3 regions of the Exiguobacterium sp. R-39 genome follow, and region 2 is predicted to be linked to each of the others. Evidence: riboswitches for the same ligand, from Rfam matches in the RefSeq annotation. Region 2 holds a riboswitch; each other region holds the start of a gene.
What was found. A riboswitch is a leader RNA that binds a small molecule or an ion and turns the genes downstream of it on or off. The one in region 2 is predicted to bind thiamine pyrophosphate.
Positions count from the first base shown of each region.

Region 1: linked by a shared signal. The riboswitch ahead of ACP26N_RS08520 (ECF transporter S component) and the one ahead of thiT (energy-coupled thiamine transporter ThiT) in region 2 are both predicted to bind thiamine pyrophosphate.
Region 3: linked by a shared signal. The riboswitch ahead of ACP26N_RS06305 (thiamine phosphate synthase) and the one ahead of thiT (energy-coupled thiamine transporter ThiT) in region 2 are both predicted to bind thiamine pyrophosphate.

Region 1 covers NZ_CP187965.1:1,595,204-1,603,106, reverse strand. The annotation lists gene ACP26N_RS08530 (DEAD/DEAH box helicase) at 1-1,242, shown strand, start outside; gene ACP26N_RS08525 (50S ribosomal protein L25/general stress protein Ctc) at 1,592-2,269, shown strand; TPP riboswitch at 2,362-2,460, shown strand; gene ACP26N_RS08520 (ECF transporter S component) at 2,566-3,141, shown strand; gene ACP26N_RS08515 (ABC transporter ATP-binding protein) at 3,138-4,697, shown strand; gene ACP26N_RS08510 (energy-coupling factor transporter transmembrane component T family protein) at 4,663-5,388, shown strand; gene ACP26N_RS08505 (FAD-dependent oxidoreductase) at 5,465-6,505, shown strand; gene ACP26N_RS08500 (hypothetical protein) at 6,704-7,894, shown strand.
Region 2 covers NZ_CP187965.1:1,962,577-1,970,479, reverse strand. The annotation lists gene rsmB (16S rRNA (cytosine(967)-C(5))-methyltransferase RsmB) at 1-534, shown strand, start outside; gene ACP26N_RS10480 (Stp1/IreP family PP2C-type Ser/Thr phosphatase) at 559-1,293, shown strand; gene pknB (Stk1 family PASTA domain-containing Ser/Thr kinase) at 1,296-3,221, shown strand; gene rsgA (ribosome small subunit-dependent GTPase A) at 3,259-4,164, shown strand; gene rpe (ribulose-phosphate 3-epimerase) at 4,166-4,822, shown strand; TPP riboswitch at 4,846-4,952, shown strand; gene thiT (energy-coupled thiamine transporter ThiT) at 5,017-5,577, shown strand; gene ACP26N_RS10455 (thiamine diphosphokinase) at 5,577-6,185, shown strand; gene ACP26N_RS10450 (amino acid permease) at 6,241-7,644, opposite strand; gene rpmB (50S ribosomal protein L28) at 7,774-7,903, opposite strand, start outside.
Region 3 covers NZ_CP187965.1:1,230,502-1,238,404, forward strand. The annotation lists gene ACP26N_RS06290 (MFS transporter) at 1-405, opposite strand, end outside; gene ACP26N_RS06295 (OsmC family protein) at 610-1,035, shown strand; gene nagZ (beta-N-acetylhexosaminidase) at 1,032-2,270, shown strand; TPP riboswitch at 2,330-2,432, shown strand; gene ACP26N_RS06305 (thiamine phosphate synthase) at 2,523-3,119, shown strand; gene ACP26N_RS06310 (NAD(P)/FAD-dependent oxidoreductase) at 3,116-4,105, shown strand; gene thiS (sulfur carrier protein ThiS) at 4,102-4,305, shown strand; gene ACP26N_RS06320 (thiazole synthase) at 4,307-5,074, shown strand; gene ACP26N_RS06325 (ThiF family adenylyltransferase) at 5,071-6,099, shown strand; gene ACP26N_RS06330 (hypothetical protein) at 6,208-6,597, shown strand; gene ACP26N_RS06335 (hypothetical protein) at 6,680-6,886, shown strand; gene ACP26N_RS06340 (exonuclease SbcCD subunit D) at 7,033-7,903, shown strand, end outside.

The DNA.
Region 1 (7,903 bases), 370 kb from region 2:
GAGACGCTTCCGCCGGGTCGGATGTTGATTGTCGCCCCGGCTTCCCTGCTCCATAACTGGCAGGCGGAACTTACACGGTTTGCGCCGTCAAGAACCGTTCATTTGTTGAACGGAGCACGGAAACAACGGTTGGATCAAATCGAGACAGTACCAGCGGACGGAATTTTTCTGATTTCCTACCCGTCGTTACGGGCCGACATGGAGGCACACCAGACCGTCGAATACGACGTCGCCATTTTCGATGAGGCACAACATCTGAAGAATCCAGCGTCACAAACCGCTGTCCGCTTGCGCCGTATTCGGGCGAAACGTCGGTTTGCCTTGACCGGAACACCGCTTGAAAACCGGACCGATGATCTTTGGTCGATTTTCCGGGTCATTTTCCCGTCGTTGTTACCGGACTTACCGACGTTCCAGACATGGTCATATGATGAAATCCAACGATTCGTCCGACCGTTTATGATGCGACGGACAAAAGCCGAAGTTTTGCAGGATTTACCGCAAAAACAGATTGTCCACCATTATACAGAGCTCGGTCCGACGCAGAAAAAACTTTATGCTTCCTACTTGGCGAAACTGCAACTGGAAACGTTACAGCATCTCGACGAAACGAAGCGTGAAGACCGGATTAAGCTGCTCGCCGGTTTGACCCGGTTGCGGCAGATTTGCTGTGATCCGGCGTTGTTTATTGATGGATATACCGGTGAATCGACGAAACTGGAACGATTGTTGACGTTAATCGAAGAAAAACTGGCAGCGGGACACCGGCTGTTGATTTTTTCCCAGTATACGAAGATGCTCGGACACATCCGGGAACGACTGGCAGCACGACAACTTGCCCACCTTCTACTAACCGGTGAGACACCGGTTGAAAACCGGGTCGCACTGTGTGACCGTTTTAATGCCGGTGAAGTCGATGTCTTCCTGATTTCCTTGAAAGCCGGCGGGACCGGTCTGAATCTGGCGACGGCAGATACCGTCATTTTATACGACAGCTGGTGGAATCCGGCCGTCGAGCAGCAAGCGGCTGACCGGGCCCATCGATTGGGACAACAGTCACCGGTCGAAGTGATCAAGTTATTGATGACCGGGACGATCGAGGAAAAGATGGCGGAATTACAAGATCGAAAAGCGACGATGATTGATGCCGTCTTATCGGATCAGAAACCGGATATTTTAACGATTCGTGAACTCGTCCGTCTGCTTGATTCCCCCTCTTTTATCGATTCATCAGGTGATTAACCATACAAATCAAAGAAAATCTTAAAAAAATGAAAGACCTTCAATCCGTTGTCTATCAACAGGTTTGAAGGTCTTTCGACAATCAAATTCAGAAAAAAGGTTTTAACTTTTGAAAGACAGGGGTATATCTACATTAGCACCGTACAACACGGTCGCTTTTCAATTATTGTTTCTCAATATCAGCGTAATGACCTGGGAGAGAAATGCTACTTACTCACTTCGTTTTTCATTTCTGAATGAAATCCAGTTGAACTAGCATTTAGCGCATGAATTTCTGTTGGAACCTATTGTTCCACTCCTACATTCATTACCTTTTGAGGGCTATACCAAATTCAAGGGGGAAATGAACATGTCAGTAACATTAAAAGTAGAAGAACGCGAAGTACGCCCACGCTCACTTAGAAAGCAATTACGTCATGAAGGAAAAGCTCTTGGTGTCGTGTATGGCTACAAAGTGGAAAGCACACCGATTTCATTCGACGAAAAAGAATTGGTCAAGGTTGTCCGTGATCACGGCGAAAACGTCTTGGTTGCTCTTCAAATCGGCGGTAAAAAGGTCAACACGTTGATCAACAAGCTTGATATGGATATCTTTACACCAACCATCAAACACGTTGAATTCATCGCTGTTAAAATGGATGAAGAAACAGAAGTCGAGACGGATATCGTCCTTGTTGGCGAAGCAGCCGGCGCGAAACTTGGCGGATTCCTTTCACAAACACTCTTTAAAGTAACAGTTGCTGCAACACCAGATAAATTACCGGAACGGATCGAAGTCGACGTGACGGATCTTGCAATCGGAGATTCAATCACAGTAGCTGATCTTCCGGAAGAAAAAGATTTCCGTGTCGTCACAGAAGGTGACATCCAAGTTGCAGCGGTCGTTGAATCGACACTTGAAGCTGAACTTGAAGAAATCGAAGAAGCAGAAGCTGAGGCACAAGCAGCTGATGCGGATACAGCGACAGACGATTCAGAACAAACTTCTGAAGAGCAAGCTGAAGAAAACAAAGAAGATAAAGAGTAATCTTTTCTCTCCTCCCCTCGTGGGAGGTTTTTTTTATGCATATTGACAAGTCCGGTCGACAGCCGTACAGTGAAGAAGGTACACATCATTGACACATCCACTAGGGGAGCCATTTGGCTGAGACGATTCACTTCGGACCCTTTGAACCTGATCTAGTTCATACTAGCGTAGGAAAGTGGAGCGGAATCCTCGTGCTCTTTTTCTGCATCTTGCAGGTTACACGACCGCTCTCTTTTCATAGAGGGCGGTCTTTTTTGTGGTTTCTTTGTGGGTGTGCATTCAAAGGAGAAGTGATTATGAACAGTTGGAAAATGAAAGAAATCATCGTCATGATGATGCTCGCCGTCGCGTGTGGTGTCCTCTACTTAGGGTGGTCGACGTTATGGTTACCGATCTCGGCCATCTTCGGACCGGTCGGATCAAACTGGATGTTCGGCATCTGGGTCATCGCCAGTCCCCTTGTCGCCTACATCATTCAAAAACCAGGCGCGGCATTGATTGCGGAAGTCGTCGCCGCTGCCGTCGAATTGTTTACAGGGAGTCACTTCGGCTTATCGGCACTGTTGATTGGATTCGCACAGGGGATCGGGGCCGAGATTGCCTTTGCCGTGTTCGGATACCGGAAATTCAATACGTTTACCTTGATGTTGTCCGGTGTCTTCGCTGCCGTCGGAAGTATGGTCTACAGCCTCATCGTGAACGGATTTGCCTACTATACGACGACGACTCTCCTGTTGACGTTTTCCTTACAACTTGTCAGCGGTGCTCTGCTCGGCGGCTTACTCGCAAAAATCATCGTCGATGCGCTCGTTAAGGCAGGGACACTGAATGGGTATGCGATCGGACGACAACGAAAGCAGCGTGCCGCATGATGCAGTGCGAGCACCTGACAGTCCGCTATCCGGATCAGGATCACCCGGTCTTACAGGATTTGTCGGTTACGATTGATAAAGGAGAAACGACGTTGCTCGTCGGTCCAAGCGGCAGTGGAAAGACGACCTTTTTACATGTCCTCGCCGGTCTGTTGCCGGAGACGATTGAAGCCGATGTCAGCGGTCACTGGTTGACCGAGGGAACGGTCGGGATGTTATTCCAACAGCCGGACGATCAGTTTTGCATGCAGACGGTCGGTGCCGAAATGGCCTTTAGTCTGGAAAACCGAAGCATCTCCCGATTTGAAATGGATGAGCGGATTAAAGGTGTCTTGGCACGGGTCGGACTTGACCTCGCCTTGACGACGCCGATTGCCGAGCTGTCCGGCGGGATGAAACAACGGCTTGCTCTAGCCTGTGTATTGGCACTCGAACCGGACATCCTGTTGCTCGACGAACCGACGGCGCAACTTGATCCGCATGGTCAACGTTTGATGATGGAGCTGATTGAGGAATTGCACCACGATCCGAACGTGACGCTGGTGCTGATTGAACACCAACTGGAGCAGTGTGTGACGTTTGCGGACCGGGTGCTGGTCTTTCAAACCGGACGGATCCGTCTTGACGGACCGCCGCGGGATATTTTTTCAGAACGCCGGACCGTTTTGACTGAACTCGGGATTGCGACACCGCGCCTTTACCCGTATACATTCGAAACGATACCGGCCGAGGTCGCGGCAGAATGGGCACTCGATCGTCCCCCTGTCCGCGAACCCGTTTCAACCGAACCGACATTTGAACTTGTTGACGTGACCGTCCGGCACGGAAAGCAGACGGTTCTCCAGCGGATCTCGCTGACCGCCCACGCCGGAGAATGGATCATGCTTGTCGGACGCAATGGAGCCGGCAAAAGTACCCTGCTCGAAACGCTGGCCAAACTGTTACCGGCGCAAGGCGGAACGATTCAGTTGTTTCAGACAGCGTTGAAGAAATGGCGGGACCGGACATTTTACCGGCAGGTCGGCTTTGTGTTTCAGCAACCTGAGTTTCAGTTTCTCAAACAGACGGTTCTTGACGAACTGACGATCAGTTGTACCTCACCGTCGTCCGGTCAGATGGATGATGCCTTACAGTACTATCGCTTGGCGGACGTCGCGGGTCAGTCGCCGCTCGCACTCAGTCTTGGTCAAAAACGGCGTTTGAGCGTCGCGACAATGCTGCTTGAGCGAAAAGCTGTCTTGTTGCTGGACGAGCCGACTTTCGGACAGGATGCCGAGACGACGGCACAACTGATTGAAGTCTTGCGGCAAGCCCGTGCAGCCGGGACGACGCTCATCATGGTGACGCATGATATGGAGCTGGTGTACCAACAGGCAGACCGGGTGCTCGTTCTCGGTTCGGGAAACATTCAATTTGACGGTTCACCGGAGGAATTGTTTCAGGAAACCAAGATTTTACACGACAATCAGCTGATTCGTCCGGTGTCCTATCAGTATCAGCAACAAAAGGAGGGGATCCGTCATGCAGGAAAACCACTCATGGCTCGCTCAAATTAATCCTTCCGTCAAACTGGCGACCCTGGTCTATGTCATGCTGTTGCTGATTTCGACATCCCGTTTAGAAGTGACGTTTGCACTGCTCATCCTTTCCGCCGTCGGCGTATGTTGCTCCGGCTGGCAGCTGTCAACGCTTCTCATTCGTCTCGTCCCTTATGGTGTGTTGTTTCTGTTGACGTTTTGGATGATGGCCGCGTTCGGAAAAGGTGAAACGGAATTGTGGGCATTCGGCTGGTTCCGGATCACGGAAGAGAGTCTTGCACATGCCTGGTTGGTCGCGACGCGGATGCTCGCCTTCGTCCTGTTGAGTGTAACGTTCGTTGCAACAACGGACGCGACACGGTTCGTCATGAGTCTGATTCATCAATGTCGTCTGCCGGTTCGCCTGGCCTATGGATTTTTAGCCGGTCTCCGCTTCATTCCGATCTTTCGGCAGTCGATTCGAACGATCCGTCAAGCGCGTCGTGTCCGGCAACAACGGTCACTTTGGCCGTGGCAAACGTTTTTTGACATCAGTCTGCCGTTGTTTACGACCAGTATCCTCCGCTCGGAACAGATTGCGATTGCGATGGAAGCCCGTCAGTTTCGGGTCAATCGGACCTATTATGTCGAGCCGGTCGTAACACGAGGGGATCTTGCCTTTCTGTTGATGACCGTCACGCTCGCGACGTCACTTCGCCTGGTGGTTTGACAGCGGACGATTACGCGGCACTACTTGGGGGAATAAACAGGATAGATACAGTGAATCCAAAAAAGTGGGTGGAGTCGTGAAACGAATCCTGTTAGTCGGCGCAGGTCATGCGCATTTAGAATGTATCAAACAAGGGAGTCATTCGGATGTCGACTGGATTGTCATCACTCCCTCGCGTTATCAGTATTATTCCGGGATGTTCTCCGGACTGGCGGACGGAACCTATACACTCGACGAGATACGCATCGATGTCAAAGCGTTATGTGAACGATACGGTAAGACGTGGATGGAGGACCGGGTCGTGCGAATCGATGCTGCCAACAAACACGTTATCTTTCAGTCCGGACAGGTCGTGCCGTACGATATCGTGTCGTTTAATATCGGATCAAACGACTGGGAAGCAAGCACCCCGAACCACGTTACGATCAAACCGAACTATCGTATAGAACAAGCGTTAAAGACGTTCAGGAGTGCCGTCTCCCCTGTCATCGTCGGCAGTGGTGCGGCGGCCGTCGAGATGGCGGCGTCATTTCAGTCAAACGGTACACCGGTCACCCTGATTCATGAAGAACCGTTGCTCAGCGGTCATCCGGCCGGTCCGGAACTGGCCGCGCAACTCGATCAGTTGGGTGTCAACCGGATCATTGACCGGTTCGAAACGCTGGATGGTCAAACAGCAACGCTCCAATCCGGCCGCTTGCTCGAGACGGATGCCGTTTTGTTTTTAGGAGGGGCAACGGCGCATGAATTGTTTCAGGTATCCGGTCTGTATTGTGATGACCGCGGATTTTTACTGGTGCATGAGACGCTGCAGTCGCTCGAGGATCCGTCCATCTTTGCCGTTGGGGATTGTGCGACTCTGATCGCGTATCCGGATACACCGAAAAACGGTGTGACGGCGGTGCGTCAGGCACCGCTGTTGCTTCAGAATCTGATTCGATGCGTGAATGAAGAACCGTTACGGCCGTTTCGGCCGCAACGGCGTTATTTGACGCTTCTTGCGCTCGGTCATCGCCAGGCCACCCTGCTGTACGGACGATTTTACCGAACCAACCGGCTCAGCTGGTATTTCAAACAATCGATTGACCAGCGATTTATCAAGAAATATACGGTCTGAATCAACAGGCAGAAAGATGAGCCATTCATCTTTCTGCCTGTTTTATTTATAAATTACATTTTTTTAAAAAAAGAAGATTCTATTAAAAATATGGTAATATGATGGATAATTAATTAAGGAGGAATTATCATCAAAAATAGATTACTGACTCTCGCTATGCTATCCAGCATCGTGTTAACCGGCTGTGGGCAAGAACGATTGCTAGATCTCAAGCCGGTACCTTCCTACTGGTCTGCCCATTCATTTGCTTCCGACGAATACTCAGATCAGGAAGTCCCCGTTAAACAAAAGAAACAATTGTTGCGGACCTGTATGCAGAATAAAACGGTGTCCCTTCCGAAATCGTACCGGACGTTGCAGTCATTCGGTATATTTTTTACGTTGAATAATCTGGAAATAGCACCGTTTCCGACCGAAATCGTTTATTTGGCACACGGCAATCAGATGTACCTATCCTGTCGCTCGCCTAAGACACAGGAGTTGCGTGTCCATCCAATTAAAGCGTCGGACCATCCGTGGGTCCGCTTGATGGAGGATCCGGATCGGATTGCACTTCAAGCACCCGTCTCCATTCCACTGAAAGAAGAACAATTGGACCAGCATGTATCCGTCAATCAGGAAATGAGCGCAGACAATGAATTTGCTAAGGATTTGAAACCGTTCCATGCGTTTCAATTGCCGATTTCAGGACAACTGTTGTTCGTCATGACAGAATCGGGCAAAGAGCACATCATTCGAAACATTGCGATGTCGTCCCTTCATCAGCAAGGCGAGTTTTACCTGGTGAGCCGCCGTCATATTGACGGATCGACGTCCCGCTCGTTAACCTTTTCACGCGACGGGTGGGACCTCGCAGATCGGCAAATCATGACGGCATACAAATCGAATCGGATCAAAACGAAGCAACATTCCTTGCCAAAAACGTTACCGGTCAATCAAACCGTTCCCTTCGTGACCTTTCAATTCATAAAAAAAGAACGGGTAGTAGAAGAAAAGACGCTTTCCATTCGTTATCAGCCGGTCTACCGTCCGGTCAAGGAATACCAAATCGAAGATGAGCCGACGCGCGGAATCACGGCCTACTTCCATCCGACAATGAAATCGTTTGAAAAGGCGAAACTAAGTGAGATGGTCATCCTGCCAGATAAGCTGTCCCGGACGGTGGCCGAAGAGTTAAAGGCTGTGACGTTGGAAGAACCACAAGGAACGCGATCACCATTTTCGTACATGACGTTGCTTGAATACGGTAATACCCAGACCTTTCAGGTGTATCTGAAAAAACGTGCCAACAAGACAGATCTTTACTTGCAAGATCAACGGACGAAAAAAAGTACCAGATTATCAGGTGAGTTGGCACGGCAAGTCAGTCAAGAATTAGAAGAACAGTGATGCTAATCG
Region 2 (7,903 bases):
TTGGCGAGCGGCTCGTTGTTGGCACTGGATCTTCATCCACACAAAGTGAAATTACTAGAAAAACAGGCAGTTCGTCTTGGACTTGAAAATGTTCAGGCGGAAGCACTGGATGCCCGTCAAGCGGGAACACGTTTTGAGGAGGCGTCGTTTGACCGGGTGTTGGTCGACGCACCGTGTTCGGGACTCGGTGTCATTCGCCGGAAACCCGATATCAAGTGGACGAAACGTCCGGAAGACTTAACGCAGTTGCCGGTCATTCAGCGGCAGATTCTGGAAGCGGTTCTTCCGCTGGTCAAACTGGATGGAACATTCGTTTATTCAACCTGTACGATGGATCCGCTCGAAAATGAGCAGCAAACGGACTATATTCTCAGCCAAGGATTTGTTTTTGACGAGACATTCAAAACACGGATGCCGGAAGCCGTTCAATCGCTGATTGGTGAACGGGCTGAATTAAAACTACTCCCGACATCACTTGGTACAGATGGTTTTTATATCGCTGCATTCAAAAAAGTGAATGAACCAACAGGATAATAAAAAACGATGAGGAGGACGGGTATGGAGTTAGCTTATTTGACGACGACTGGAAAGGTCCGTTCAAAAAATGAGGACACGGTCTTATTGGTAGGCGATGCGACACAAGGATTAGCTGTCGTCGCTGACGGCATGGGGGGACATGCAGCCGGTGAAACGGCGAGTGCCATCGTCAAGCAGATTTTTGCCGAAGCATACGCAGATATGCCAAACCGCCCGATGGAGTTATCTTCCTGGATTGAACGATTAGTGAAAGAAGCCAATGCGCAGATTCAACGTTTTTCTCAAGTCGAAAATTTGTCGATTGTCGGCACGACGATGGCCTGTGTCTGCTGGTCGGATGATTTACTTGTCATTGGACACGTAGGGGACAGCCGCGTCTATGCCCTGGAAGAAGGACAATTAAAACAGCTGACGGATGACCATTCCTATGTCAACATGCTCAAACAATTAGGGGAATTATCGGAAGCAGAGCTTGAAAATCATCCCCGTCGTAATGTCATTACACGATCCGTCGGTTCGAACGAGTCCGTGGATGTCGACATTCAAGTCCGGGATGCACCGGACTATGATATCGTGTTAGTGTGCAGCGACGGCTTGTCGGATGAGGTGCCTCATGAAGTCATCGAGCGGTTGCTTCAAGAAGATGCACCGCTCGATACGATTGTCGAACGTCTCGTGTCCGAGGCGAATGACCGGGGAGGCGCAGACAACATTACGATTGCTGCAATCCGTTTTAAAGAAAGAGAGAGGATCTGAATATGCGTTACGGAGATCGATTGAACGACCGCTACCGCATAGAACGGTTAGTTGGAAATGGCGGGATGGCAAACGTTTATCAGGCATATGATGAAATCTTGAATCGAACTGTCGCAATCAAAATTTTACGTACAGAGTTTTCGCATGATGAACAATTCATCCGTCGATTTGAACGAGAGGCACATGCTGCGACGAGTTTAAATCATCCCAACATCGTCGCGGTTTATGACGTAGGAGAAGAAGAAGCGATTTATTATATCGTAATGGAATATATTGATGGCATGACACTGAAAACGTATTGTGAAGGGCGAGCATTGCCGGTCGCAAAAGCGATTGACATCATCAGCCAAATTTGTGATGCAATTGATCATGCCCATGCACACCGGATTATTCATCGCGATATCAAACCGCAAAATATGCTGGTCCGTGAGGATGGGACTGTCAAGGTGACCGATTTCGGCATTGCGGTCGCCATGTCGAATGCGACCCTGACCCACACGATGTCAGTCCTTGGATCCGTGCATTACTTTTCGCCGGAACAGGCAAAAGGAAAATTTGCGGATGAAAAATCAGATATTTATTCGCTGGGAGCCGTTTTGTACGAACTCGTGACGGGGCAAGTTCCGTTTGAAGGCGATTCACCGGTTGCTGTCGCACTGAAACATCTGCAAGATACTGCCCGTCGTCCGACCTCGTTAAATCCGGCTGTGCCGCAAGCTTTAGAAAATTGCATCATGCAAGCTCTCTCGAAAGCGCCGCATGATCGGCAACAAACGGTCGCTGCCTTCAAAGAAGACATGGTGACCGCGATGTCAGCTGAACGGGCAAGTGAAGGCATTCGCGGTGACGATTTGATGGAAAAAACGATGGTGCTCAGTCCAGTGTCCCTGCCAACAGCAGACATCGAACACACAGCACCGGTTCCGAAGGTCGCTACCGTCATGTCAAAACCAGAAAAGAAAAAGAAACGTGCGTGGTGGATCATCTTATTGTTGTTATTCATAATGGCTGGAGCCGCAACGACTTTTGCCATGTGGCCTGACCCGACGGTCGTCGTTCCGGATGTAACGGGGAAAGATGCCGACGACGCGGAAACGAAGCTTGAAAAAATGGGATTCATCGTGGAATCGACCGAACGCTCAAGTGATACGGTGGAAGAAGGGTTCGTCATCAGTCAGTCACCGCGTGAACAGGCGACGGTTAAAAAAGGATCGACGGTGGATTTGATCGTTTCGACAGGAAGCGATCCGGTCGAGGTGCCGGACGTCTCAGATGAGACAGAGAAAAAAGCGATCGCCATCTTAAAGGACAGCGGTTTTGAAAAAGTGGATGTCGAACGGGAAGACTCTGAAGACATCAAACGTGGGAATGTCATCCGGCAATCCATTTCAGCTGGAACGGAAGTCATCGCGAAAGAACAGATGATTACCATCACGGTCTCAAATGGATCACCCGTATTCGTTCTGAAAGATTTGACTGACTTATCGAGTGCTGAAGCAAAAGCTTATTTGGATGAGATGGGACTGGACGGGACGTTTGAACAGGAGTTCTCAAGTGAGGTCGCGCTCGATCAGGTCATTCGTCAATATCCGCAAGCCGGTGCGCAAGTCGAACCGAACGATTCGGTAACGGTCTTTATTTCTCGCGGAGAGGAAGAAAAGACCATCACGGCGACGTTCCCCGAGAAAGTAGTCTATGATGGCGTCAGTGAAGACGAGGAGCCTGCGCCACGTCAACTCGTCCGGATTGAGACGGAAGATGCCAAAGGAAAACGAACCGTCATCGAAGAATCGATTGATCAGGATGAAACGTTTGATGTTCCATTGACGATTGATCCGGGAGAAGAAGGCAAGATTACGATTTATAAAGATGACGAAGTTTACCGGGCGAAGACGATTACGTACAATCAGGCAAAATCACAAGAATAACGAGCAGGACGTTAATCCTGACAAAGGAGGGCATAGGATGGCAGAAAATCGAATTGAAGATAATCGGGATGGAACGATTATCCGTTTACAGGGTGGCTTTTATGATGTCATGACGCCTCAAGGTGAAATCCGTTCACGGGCACGCGGTAATTTCAGAAAACGGGGCATCAGCCCTGTCGTCGGCGATGAAGTCGTGTTACACATCGAAAGTGAGACCGGATATATCCTGGAAGTAAAAGACCGTCAAAATTTCTTGGTCCGCCCACCAGTTGCCAATATCGATCAAGCTTTGTTGGTCGTATCGGCAGCAGAACCTGATTTTTCTGCCCATCTGTTGGACCGGTTTTTAGTGTTGATTGAAGCAAAGGAAATTCAACCGATCATCATCTTGACGAAGATGGACTTGTTACAAGGTGAAGCCGAACAAGGGGTATTGGAAGCCATTGCCGCTTACCGGACCATCGGATATCACGTCATCGAAACTTCAAGTGAGACATTGGCCGGAGTCGAATCTGTCCGTCCGTTGTTAAAAGATAAAACGAGTGTCCTGGCCGGACAATCCGGTGTAGGGAAAAGTTCGTTGTTGAATGCCTTGGAACCTTCATTGGCACTGGAAACGAGTCATATTTCGAAGGCACTTGGTCGTGGACGCCATACTACCCGTCATGTGACATTGATCCCGCTTGGCGAAGGCTTAATTGCAGATACCCCGGGATTTTCGAATCTCGATTTTCCGCACGAAATGGAACTCGAGGAGTTACGATGGTGTTTCCCTGAATTTGTTGCTTTACAGGACGAATGCAAGTACCGTGGCTGTCTGCACTTGAATGAGCCCGGTTGTGCCGTTAAAAAAGCCGTCGAGGCCCATGAAATCATGGCTTCCCGGTATACGAATTATGGTATGTTTGTAGAGGAAATCAAGAATCGGACGCGGAGGTATTAAGATGATTAAAATCGCACCATCAATCTTATCAGCAGATTTTGCAAATTTAGAGCGGGATGTCAAAGCAGTTGAAGCGGCGGGAGCCGATTATATCCATTTTGATGTCATGGATGGTCAATTTGTTCCGAACATTTCCTTTGGACTCCCTGTATTAAGCAGTTTACGTCAAAAAACAGATATGGTTCTCGACGTCCATCTCATGATTGATCGTCCGGAAAACTTTGTCGAATCCTTCGTTGCAGCAGGTGCTGATATCGTAACCTTCCACGTGGAGGCGACGAATCATGTCCATCGTGTGTTGCAACAAATCAAAGCAGCTGGAGCGAAAGCAGGAGTAGTACTCAACCCGCATACGCCGCTGTCGACGATCGAACACGTGCTTGAAGATGTGGACATGGTCTTATTGATGACGGTCAATCCGGGATTCGGCGGACAAGCGTTCATTCCAGGTGTGATGAAGAAATTAAATCAACTGGCTGCAATGAAAGCAGAACAAAATCTATCCTTCGAGATTGAAATCGATGGTGGAGTTAATGCGGAAACAGCAAAATTATGTATCGAGAATGGGGCAAACGTACTTGTTGCAGGTTCCGCTATCTACAATGCACCGGATTATTCAGAAGCAATCACTAGTATTCGGAATGCTGCTCACGTATAATAGGGGCAGAATCAAAATTAAATGATGACCGCAAGGGGTGTCGCGTCAAGCGGCTGAGAGAAGTGATTGGACTTTAACCCTTCGAACCTGTTCCGTTCAGACGGACGTAGGGATGTGGCGCACGCAGGCAGTACGGCGTTCGTCGTACTGCCTTTTTGCCGTCCTGCGATTTTATTTTTTAGGAGGAAAAAAGGATGAAACGGCTACAAATGTTAATGGAAATTGCAATCTTTGCAAGTCTTGGTGTGGTGTTCGATTTATTGATCCCATTTAAAATGCCGCAAGGTGGTTCAATTAGTTTAGCGATGTTACCGATTTTCGTCATGGCGTTTCGTCACGGCGTTGTCGGTGGGGTCGTGACGGGAGCGCTCGTCGGAACGATTCAACTGATGTTCGCTCCACAAATCCTGACGGTCGTCCAGCCGTTACTCGATTATACGATCGCGTTTGGAGTCGTCGGGCTGAGCGGACTGTTCGCACGGCAAGTCAAAAAAGCAGCAGCAGCCGGGAAAAATGGCCGTCTAATGGCGATTGTACTAGGTGCGACATTGCTTGGTGCAGGTTTCCGTTATGTCTGTCACGTCATTAGTGGAATCGTGTTCTTCGCTGAGTATGCGGAAGGTCCGGTCGTCCCGTATTCGTTGATCTATAACGCGACGTATATGGTTCCATCGTATCTGTTATGTGGTATTGTCGCAGGACTCCTGTTTACGACAGCACCACGACTTCTTCGTTATTCAGCACGGGGTGTCTGATGCGGGTTGTGATTGTAGCGGCCGGTCCGGCGGAAGACATCCCGTCCCTGAAACCGTTTATGGATGAGAAGACGGTTGTCATCGCTGTTGACGGAGGTGTCACCGTGTTGGCACAGCAAGGTTTCGCTTTTGACTTGGCGATTGGGGACTTTGATTCTCTCGGATACAAACCGGAAGGAGCGATCATCCATCCGGCTGAAAAGGATGAGACCGACTTGGAACTGGCTTTACGACATGTCAGTCAACAGTATGAAGCAACGGAAGTGTTAATATTCGGTGCGACCGGAGGACGACTTGATATGACGCTTCAAAACGTCTATCTGCTAAAACAATTTCCGGCAGTCCGCTTGATGACGAAGCGGGAAGAGGTTCGTTTCTTACAGCCGGGGACGTATGAGATCGAGGCAGATGGATTTCACTATCTCTCTTTCATCCCGCTCGTTCCGACATGTCTGACCCTCCGCGGGGTCAAGTACCCGTTGACGAATCATGACGTGCCGGTCGGCGGATCATTGACCGTCAGCAATGAATGGACACATCACGGAGTGGCGAACGTGACGGTGCATACCGGTGAAGTGATTGCTTTAAGAAGTTTGTCAGACCACTAAAAAACGTGATCGGCTTTAGGATATCCTAAAAGTCGATCACGTTTTTTGTAGTTTTTTAAGATTTTAATGTCGAGCTGGCTGCCTGACGTTCAGTTTGAGCCGCAATATGTTTTCCTTTGACGAACAGGTGGTAAGAGGCCCACGTCAAGAGGAAGAATGGAACGCCTATATACAGCGCAATCCGTTGATCCGCTTGGAATGCCAAGCTGATCAGTACAAGCATGTTTAAAGAGAACGAGATAATCGGCAAGACCGGGAAGAACGGAGTCTTGAATTTCAATTCACTGACAGCATGTCCCTCTTTGATGAATTGACGACGGAAGGCGATCTGTGAAGCGGAAATCGAAATCCAACCGACTTGCGCACCGAGTCCGGCGAGTGACAACAACCAGATGAAGACGGTATCTTCCGCGAAAAAGGCAGTCAATAGTGATAACATCGCAAACAGCATCGTAAAGCACAAAGCGCGCATAGGTACTCCGCGTGAGTTGACGATGGCAAGTTTTTTCGAAATCATGCCTTCTTGTGACATCGACCATAACATCCGAGTAGCAGCGTACAACCCCGAGTTCCCGACCGACAGTAAGGCTGTCAACACGACGATGTTCATTAAATCAGCTGCATAAGGAATTCCGATGGCATCAAATACCATGATGAACGGACTGCTGATGCCGCCGGCTGTTTCGTAAGGAATCAAGGCGCCGACAATCGTAATCGAGAGGACGAAGAAGATGAACGTCCGCCAGACGGTATTACGGATTGCTTTTGGAATCGATTTTTCTGGATCGTTTGATTCTCCGGCAGCAACCCCAATCAATTCGGTTCCTTGGAACGCAAAGTTGACGGCAATCATCGTCGTCAATACCCCCAGGGCGCCGTTCGGGAATAATCCGTTTGAAGTAAAATTGGCGAACAAACTTTCCGGACGTGCTGCCGCCATATCAATCCAGCCAAACCAAGCCGCTCCCCCGAGCACGATGAAAAATAGAATGGCAAGGACTTTCAGGCTCGAAAACCAAAACTCAGCCTCCCCGAAGGCTTTTGCGGAGACCGCATTGAGACCGAATAAAATGACGGTGAAAATCGCACACCAGATGACGATTGGTGTATCCGGAAACCATCGATCCATCAGACTGCCGGCTGCCGTGATTTCGAGCGCCACCGTGACAGCCCAACCGAGCCAGTAAATCCAACCGACGGCAAATCCGATACCCGGTCCGATGAACCGTGTCGTATACGTTTGGAAAGATCCTGAGACCGGCATATGGACAGCCATCTCCCCTAAACATAACATCGTCAGATACATGATGGTCCCACCCACGATGTAACTGAGAACCGCCCCGAGCGGTCCCGCTTGCGAAATCGTCAATCCAGAACCGAGGAACAGTCCCGTACCGATAATCCCTCCTAGTGAAATCATGAAGAGATGTCGGCTTGTCATTTCTCTTTTTAACTGCATGTTGACCCTTCCCCCTTGAAAAAAATAACTGCTCACTTATTGTAAGCGTTTTCAATTATTCAGACAATTAGTTTATAAGAAAAATAAAAAAAGAACCGGAAGGGAAGATTCCCATCCGGTTACTGCGCCTTATACGCGTTCGACTTTACCTGATTTGAGCGCTCGAGCTGAAACCCAAACCTTTTTAGGTTTACCGTCAACGAGGATACGTACTTTTTGTACGTTGATTCCCCAAGTGCGTTTCGTTTTGTTCAATGCG
Region 3 (7,903 bases), 730 kb from region 2:
TTTTGCGATCGGTACACTATCGCTTGCGACGACCATCGCCAGTGAAATCAGGACACCCGTCAGAACAGCCGTCACGATCCGAGACAACAGCAACAGTTCATAATTCGGTGCGATCCCGCTGCAGATATTCAGAATAATCCAGACGAAAATCAGACTGAGCATTAACTTCCGCCGCTCAAGGTGTCCGGTCAAGGACATCGTTATCGGTGTTCCGATGGCGAAGGCGATCGCAAAGGCGGAGACAAGCGTGCCGGCTTTTGCAATTGTGATGTTCAGACCGTCCGCAATTTCAGATAAAATACCGACGATGACGAATTCGCTTGTTCCAAGGACAAAAGTCAACATGGATAACGTCGCGATTAACAACCAGTCGGCTTGACTCAAACGAGTCGATGATGATGACATATACAATTCCCCACTTCTGGCGCCTGTGCGCAAAAAAACTATCGTTTATCAGAATAGCATGATTTAAGAAGGGCGGAAACCGGATTTACCTGACCCGGAAAAAGAAGCATTATTGTGAATAGACAGTCAATTTCACCTGTCACTGATTCGGGTATACTAACAGAGTAGGAAACATCACCTAAATCAGAAAAGGACGTGATCTTGATGCAAGCAACAGTCACTTGGAATCAAAAGATGGGCTTCAGCGGGGAAACCGAATCCGGACATCACTTAGCGATGGATGCGGCACCGGAAAACGGCGGGGACAATCAGGCACCCCGGCCGACGGAGCTCTTGCTTCATGCCGTTGCCGGCTGTACCGGCATCGATATCGTCTCGATTTTAGAAAAGATGCGCTTGACGCTGACGTCATTTGAAATGGATATCGAAGGCGAACGGGCGGATGATCATCCCCGGCGTTTCACGACGATCTCGATTCATTACCGGCTCGAAGGTGATTTACCGGACGATAAAGTCCGCCGGGCGATTGCCTTATCAAAAGACAAATACTGCTCGGTCTCGCAATCGCTGAACGCAGAGATTGAAGTTTATTACTCGATCAACGGCGTCCGGAACGAGGAACCGATTTGAAACGGATTGTCCCTGTTCTGTTGGCAAGCGTCCTCCTTGCCGGTTGTGCTGACGAGCCCGTACAACCCGCTGACCCGCAACCGAAGCCGGCAAAGAAAACAAAGCCGCCGCAGCCGGATCGACCTTCTGCTGCTGAACGGGCAGAGAAACAACTCAAGCAAACCGTTTCGAACATGTCGACGGCGGAAAAAGTCGATCAATTGCTGTACATTGGCGTAACGGGAACGGCTTTGACACAAGCGGACCGTCAATTATTGCAGGACCATGCGCTCGGTGGTGTCCTGCTGCTTGGTGGCAATATCACCTCAACCGATCAACTGAAAACCTTCACAACAGCGATTGCCAAGGCGCAAACCGCTGATTCAAAAGCGTTCCTTGGCTTTGACGAGGAAGGCGGACGGGTCAGCCGGGTCCCGGACGCACAGCTCAAATTATCACCGAGCCTGTCGTTTGGTCATAAAAATGATCCGGCATTGATGAAGGAAGTCGGACAGACACTTGGTTCGATTTCCCGTTTTTACGGCTTTAATATGGATTTCGCACCGGTCCTTGATGTGAACAGTAATCCGGCGAATCCAATCATTGGCGACCGGGCGCTCAGTGCGGATCCGCAACAAGTCGCCCGGCTTGGTGTGCCATTGATGCAGGGCATGAAAGAAGAAGACATCGTTCCGGTCGTCAAACATTTTCCGGGACACGGGGATACGACCGTCGACTCGCATGTCGGTCTGCCGCGGGTCGATGCGACGAAAGCGGAACTTGAGCAGACGGAGCTGGTCCCGTTCAAACGGGCGATTCAGGAAGGGGCCGAGATGGTCATGGTCGCGCATATCCTGTTTCCGGCACTCGACAAAACCCGTCCGTCTTCGTTGTCGAAACCCGTCATGACCGGGATGTTACGGGATGAGCTGAAGTTTGACGGTGTCATCATCACGGACGATTTGGTCATGGGAGCCATCACAGAACGGTACGGACTTGCCCAGGCGGCAAGTCTTGCCCTCGAAAATGGTGCGGATATGGCGATGTTTTCCTCACCCGGTGCGTACGCGTCCGTTCATAAGGAAATCATGGCACGGATTAAACAAGGTAAATTGTCGAGAGCAGATCTGGATCAGAAGGTCATGCGGGTCTTACACTTAAAACAAACGTATGACTTGTCGCAAACGAAACGTGTCGACGAATACCAACGCTTGATTGAGCAGGTCAAAGCGGTCGAATCGGACATGCGACACTAATCAAGGGTAGAACAAATCGGACTACCCGTGGTAAACTACAGGCGTACCACACAAATCAATATCTACACTAGGGGAGTCTCGCAGCAGACTGAGACGGAAGTATCCGGACCCTTTGAACCTGATCTAGTTCGTACTAGCGGAGGGAAGTGGATTCCGATCATTCATAGAGGATGCGACGACTGTCGCCCTTTTTTGTAGGACCACTCCATCAGTTCATGGGGTGGTCCTTTTTCGTGTGGAAAGGGGGAAATGATGAGCCAGTTACATCTGATGACAACCGGCAAGCGGCATCCGGACATACTCGAACATCTGTTGCCGAAACTCACACTATCCGTCGACCGGATTCATCTGCGGGAGCCGTTATGGTCAGCGAAGGAACTGGTCGTGTGCATCGAAACACTCGTGCGACGAGGCGTAAAGACAGAGCAATTAATTGTCCATGACCGGCTGGACGTGGCAGTCGTCACCGGCACCGGAGTTCAGCTGACAACACGCAGCATTCCGGTCGACCTCGTCCGTCACCGTTTTCCGGAACTGGTGATCGGTCAATCGGTTCACTCGTTAACGGAAGCGATAGCGGCGGAACAAGCCGGTGCTGATTACGTCCTGTACGGCCATATTTTTGAGACGGGATCAAAACCGGGTGTACCGCCCCGGGGACTCGACGCCTTGAAACAAGTTGTCGACTGGACATCGATTCCTGTCATTGCAATTGGTGGCATTACACCGGACAATCTGCCGGATATCCTGGCGACCGGCTGCGCAGGCGGGGCCGTCTTGTCGGGCATTCTCGGTCAGGCGTCTCCGGTCGAAGCAGCCAACCGATTCCGGGCGGTGATGCAACGATGACACGCCCGGATGTTTTAATCATCGGAGCCGGCATCATTGGTTTGACGCTCGGCTATGAGCTCCTGCAGCGCGGGAAAACCGTTCATTTGCTTGAACAGTCAACTGTCGGTCAGGGAGCGACGCAAGCAGCAGCGGGAATGCTCGCGACAGATGAAGAATTGCTGGCACCATTACATGAACTGGCCCGGCTGAGCCGGACGCTGTATCCGGAATTCGTGCAACAATTGTTTGACGAGACCGGTCTCGGAAGCGGGTATCTGGAACAACCGTTTCGTATGCAACAGGCGCATCACTGGCGGACGTTTGATTCGGTCGGACAGGTTGATCCGCGGTTGCTTGCACAAGCATTACGCAGTGCCATCGAACGACGGGGCGGGGTAATCGAAGAGGCAACGGTCGTAGCACGTCTCGTACGGGACGGACAAACGGTGACCGGCGCCGAGACGAACCGGGGGCTACGGGCGGGCAGACAAATTATTGTCGCCGGTGGTCGCGGATCGGAAGAATTGTTACAGACGGTCGGAGTGACGATTAACACACTTCCGGTCAAGGGCGAGTGTCTGTCTGTCCGGCTGACGACCGGACAACTCAATCGGACGCTGTTTGGTGATGCGGTCTATTTAGTCCCGAAAGCAGACGGACGGATCATCATCGGGGCGACGGAACGGGTTGGTGATGAATCAACGACCGTCAGTCTGAACAGTATTCGTTTGTTATTGAATGCAGCAGTAAAGCTCTATCCGCCGCTTACAGAGGCCGTGTTCGTGGAAGCTTGGTCCGGTGTTCGACCGCAAACCGGGGACGGTCTGCCGTATCTCGGAGCAGTGGACGGAATCGATGGGTTGTTCGTCGCGTCAGGCCATCACCGGCATGGCATCTTACTGGCCCCTGCGACGGCCAACGTCTTGGCCGATTGTCTCATGGGGCAAACGCCAAGAGTGACACTGGATGGTTTTAACAGCCGACGACAGGAGGAAAGCAGATGACTATCCGATTGAATGGGAAAAACTATGCTTTGACAGAGGAAATCAGGACGTTACACGATTTGTTGGAGGAACTAAAGATTCAGGGACAAGTCGTCATCATCGAGCAGAATCATCAAATCATCGACCGGTCGAGCTATCCGGATACGGACGTTACGTCCGGAGATGTCATTGAAATCGTTCATTTTGTAGGAGGCGGATAACATGTTAGAAATTGGCGGAAAAACATTTGCATCACGATTGTTACTGGGGACAGGAAAATATTCGGATAATGAGAAGCAACAGCAAGCGGTCGAAGCATCGGAAACAAACATCTTAACGTTTTCCGTCCGGCGTCTCGACGTCTTTGCAAAGGAACAGAACGATCCGCTCGCAGCGCTTGACTTAAGCTGCTATGATCTCTTGCCGAACACTGCGGGTGCGAAGACGGCGGAGGAAGCGGTCCGCCTTGCCCGCCTTGCCCGGGCCTCAGGGATGTGCGATATGGTCAAGGTCGAGGTAATCGGTTGTGACAAGACACTGCTGCCGGATCCGATTGAAACATTACGAGCAGCAGAGGAATTAATCAAGGATGGCTTCATCGTCTTGCCGTATACATCAGACGATTTGTTGCTTGCCCGTCGGCTCGAAGAACTCGGCTGTCATGCGATTATGCCGGCAGCATCACCAATCGGTTCCGGACAGGGCATTTTAAATCCGCTCGCGCTCAGCTTCATCATCGAACAAATGTCAGTACCGGTCATCGTCGACGCCGGCATCGGTTCACCGGCTGACGCGGCGTACGCGATGGAGCTCGGAGCTGATGGTGTCCTATTGAATTCAGCCGTCGCGCATGCGAAAGACCCGGTCAAGATGGCACGTGCAATGAAGCTTGCGGTTGAAGCGGGACGACTCGGCTTTGAAGCAGGACGGATTGAGAAAAAACGGTATGCGACGGCGAGCAGTCCGACGACCGGGATCAGTCGCCCATGATGGACCGGTATAGCCGACAAATCCGCTTTCGTCCAATCGGACAGGAGGGGCAGGATCAACTGGGACAGCGGCACGTCGTCATCGTCGGTCTCGGTGCACTCGGGACAGCGAGTGCGGAACAGCTTGTCCGGTCAGGAATCGGACGAGTGACTCTGATCGACCGGGATTACGTCGAGTGGAGCAATTTACAACGGCAACAACTCTATACGGAACAGGATGTCAGGAACCATTTGCCAAAGGCGGTTGCGGCGAAACGCCGGCTCGGTGCCGTCAATTCGACGGTGACGATCGAGGCGATTGTCGAAGATGTGACGGCAATGAATATTACACGGCTTGTCGGACAAGCAGATTTGCTTGTGGATGGGACCGATAACTTCGTTGTCCGGATGCTGATCAATGATGTTGCGGCAAAATTTCGGATTCCTTGGATTTACGGTGCATGTGTCGGCAGTTACGGCATGACCTATACGATCCGTCCGGGACAGACCCCTTGTCTGCATTGTTTGCTCAATCATTTGCCGAAACAGCAGGAGACATGTGATACGTCAGGCGTCATCAGTCCGGTCGTCCAGCTGGTTGCGGCGCATCAAGTGACGGAAGCATTAAAATACTTGACCGGAGCGGAAGCTGCATTACGGCAGACGGTGCTATCATTTGATGTCTGGAACAATCAACAGAGCCAAATCAATGTTGTGTCCTTAAAACAATCTTCTTGTCCGTCCTGCGGCGATAACCCCGTCTATCCGTACCTCAATGCTCAGCCACTTCACTTCGTGACATTATGCGGCCGGGATACCGTTCAAATCCGCGGGGAAGGGACCCGTGATTTAATCCGGCTTGAACAGGAGATGAGTGGCCGTGGAATTAGCTGTCTACGCAATCCGTATCTGTTGATGTTCGAGACGGAACAACATCGGATTACCGCCTTTGCCGATGGGCGAATCCTGCTTCACGGCGAAGCGGATCTTGCGCAAGCGAAACGGATTTACGAGACCTATTTCGAAGGGACGTTCACAAAAAAATAAAACATTTTTTTGAATACATGTTTTAGATGTTTAAAAAAGAGGTAAATAAGACTTCAGACGTAAGTCGGAGATTTTTGGTGAAATTGAATGTGAAGAGGAGTGATTACGATGAAACAAGAATTCGATCAATCGATCCAGTCATTGGATCAGACGAAGCGGACAGACCATGCAGCTGAAGCCGTTCAGCAAGCGAATTGGAATCCAGACCGGTATCGGACGAACCTGAATCCGTTCTATCTGTCACCTTGCAGCGTCGAACGCCGGGAAGACCGTCAACAGGAAGTTGACCGGATTGTCGAAGTCGAGCCTACATCCTCCCCTCTCCAACAGTTATTCGAGCAGAAGCAGGAAGAACATATAACAGCAATTGAACCAGGTTCTGCGAAAAATCCCGGAGGAAAATTTACGACCGGGATTGTCGTCGGGGCAATCATCGGAGGGTCCGTGTCTATCTTCACGTCGGTCAAACGATTTCGTCAAAAGCGCCACACCCACTGAAGATGACAAATAAGCCGTCCGAAAAACCGCCTTCCAGCTAAACAGGAAGGCGGTTTTTGTCTATTGTCAGGAGGAAGCTATAATGAATTCAGACAAACCTGAGGCGAATCCTTTTGAGCTTCTCGCAAAGCCGGCACAACGGGCCCTGAGTGAACACGGCGTGACATCATTGGAATTGTTAGCGATGTATCATGAACATGATATTCTGCAGTGGCACGGAATCGGACCTTCTTCGATACCGAAGTTAAAACAGTTGCTTGGTGAACGTGGACTGACCTTTAAAACATGATGCATCATAAAACCCATTGCTTGACCGGGAGACTATCGGTCAAGCAATGGGTTTTACTTGGTTTGGAATCGGTCAGATCATCGTCAGAAACATTCAAGTCATGCTAAAATAAGGATATTATAGAGGAAAAGTGAGCGTGATGAGAGATGAAATGGATTCATACTGCCGATTGGCATTTAGGAAAAATCGTTCATGGCGAATCGATGCTCGACAATCAGCGGGCTGTTCTCCAGGAATTTCTACAATTGCTTGACCGGGAACAGCCGGACGCGGTCATCATTGCCGGTGATCTGTATGACCGTGCCGTCCCGCCGACGGAAGCGGTCGAACTGCTTGATACGGTGTTAGCCGACATTGTTCTGGAACGGAAGATTCCGGTCGTCGCGATCAGCGGCAACCATGATTCAGCGGAACGGCTGAGTTTCGGTACACCGTTATTACAACGGGCGGGTCTTCACCTGGCAGGTAAATTGACGGAGGCGATCGAACCGGTTCAGATCAACGGCGTCCGTTTTTATCCGGTGCCGTTCGCAGATCCGGCGACCGTCCGCTATGTCTATCAGGATGAAACAATCCGGACGCATGATGACGCGATGCGAAAAATCATCGGAACGCTGGACATCGATGGACCAAGTGTCCTCGTTGGGCATGCCTTTGTCATCGGCGGGCTTGAGACCGATTCCGAACGCCAATTGTTGGTCGGGACAGCGGGACAGGTCAGCGCCAGTGCGTTTGCTCCGTTCACCTATACGGCGCTCGGACATTTGCATAATCCACTTGCGATCAAGTCGGAGACAATCCGGTACAGCGGTTCGTTATTGAAATATTCGTTTTCGGAAGCCAGTCATGTCAAAGGCGTCGATATTTTGACACTGAACGAAAACGGGACGTTTGACCGTCGCTTCGAACCGTTGACGGCCAAGCGCGATTTGCGTGAACTGACAGGCAGTCTTGCCGAACTGACGGATCCGGTCTTCGTCGAAACACAAGCGACGGACGATTACATTAAAATCAACC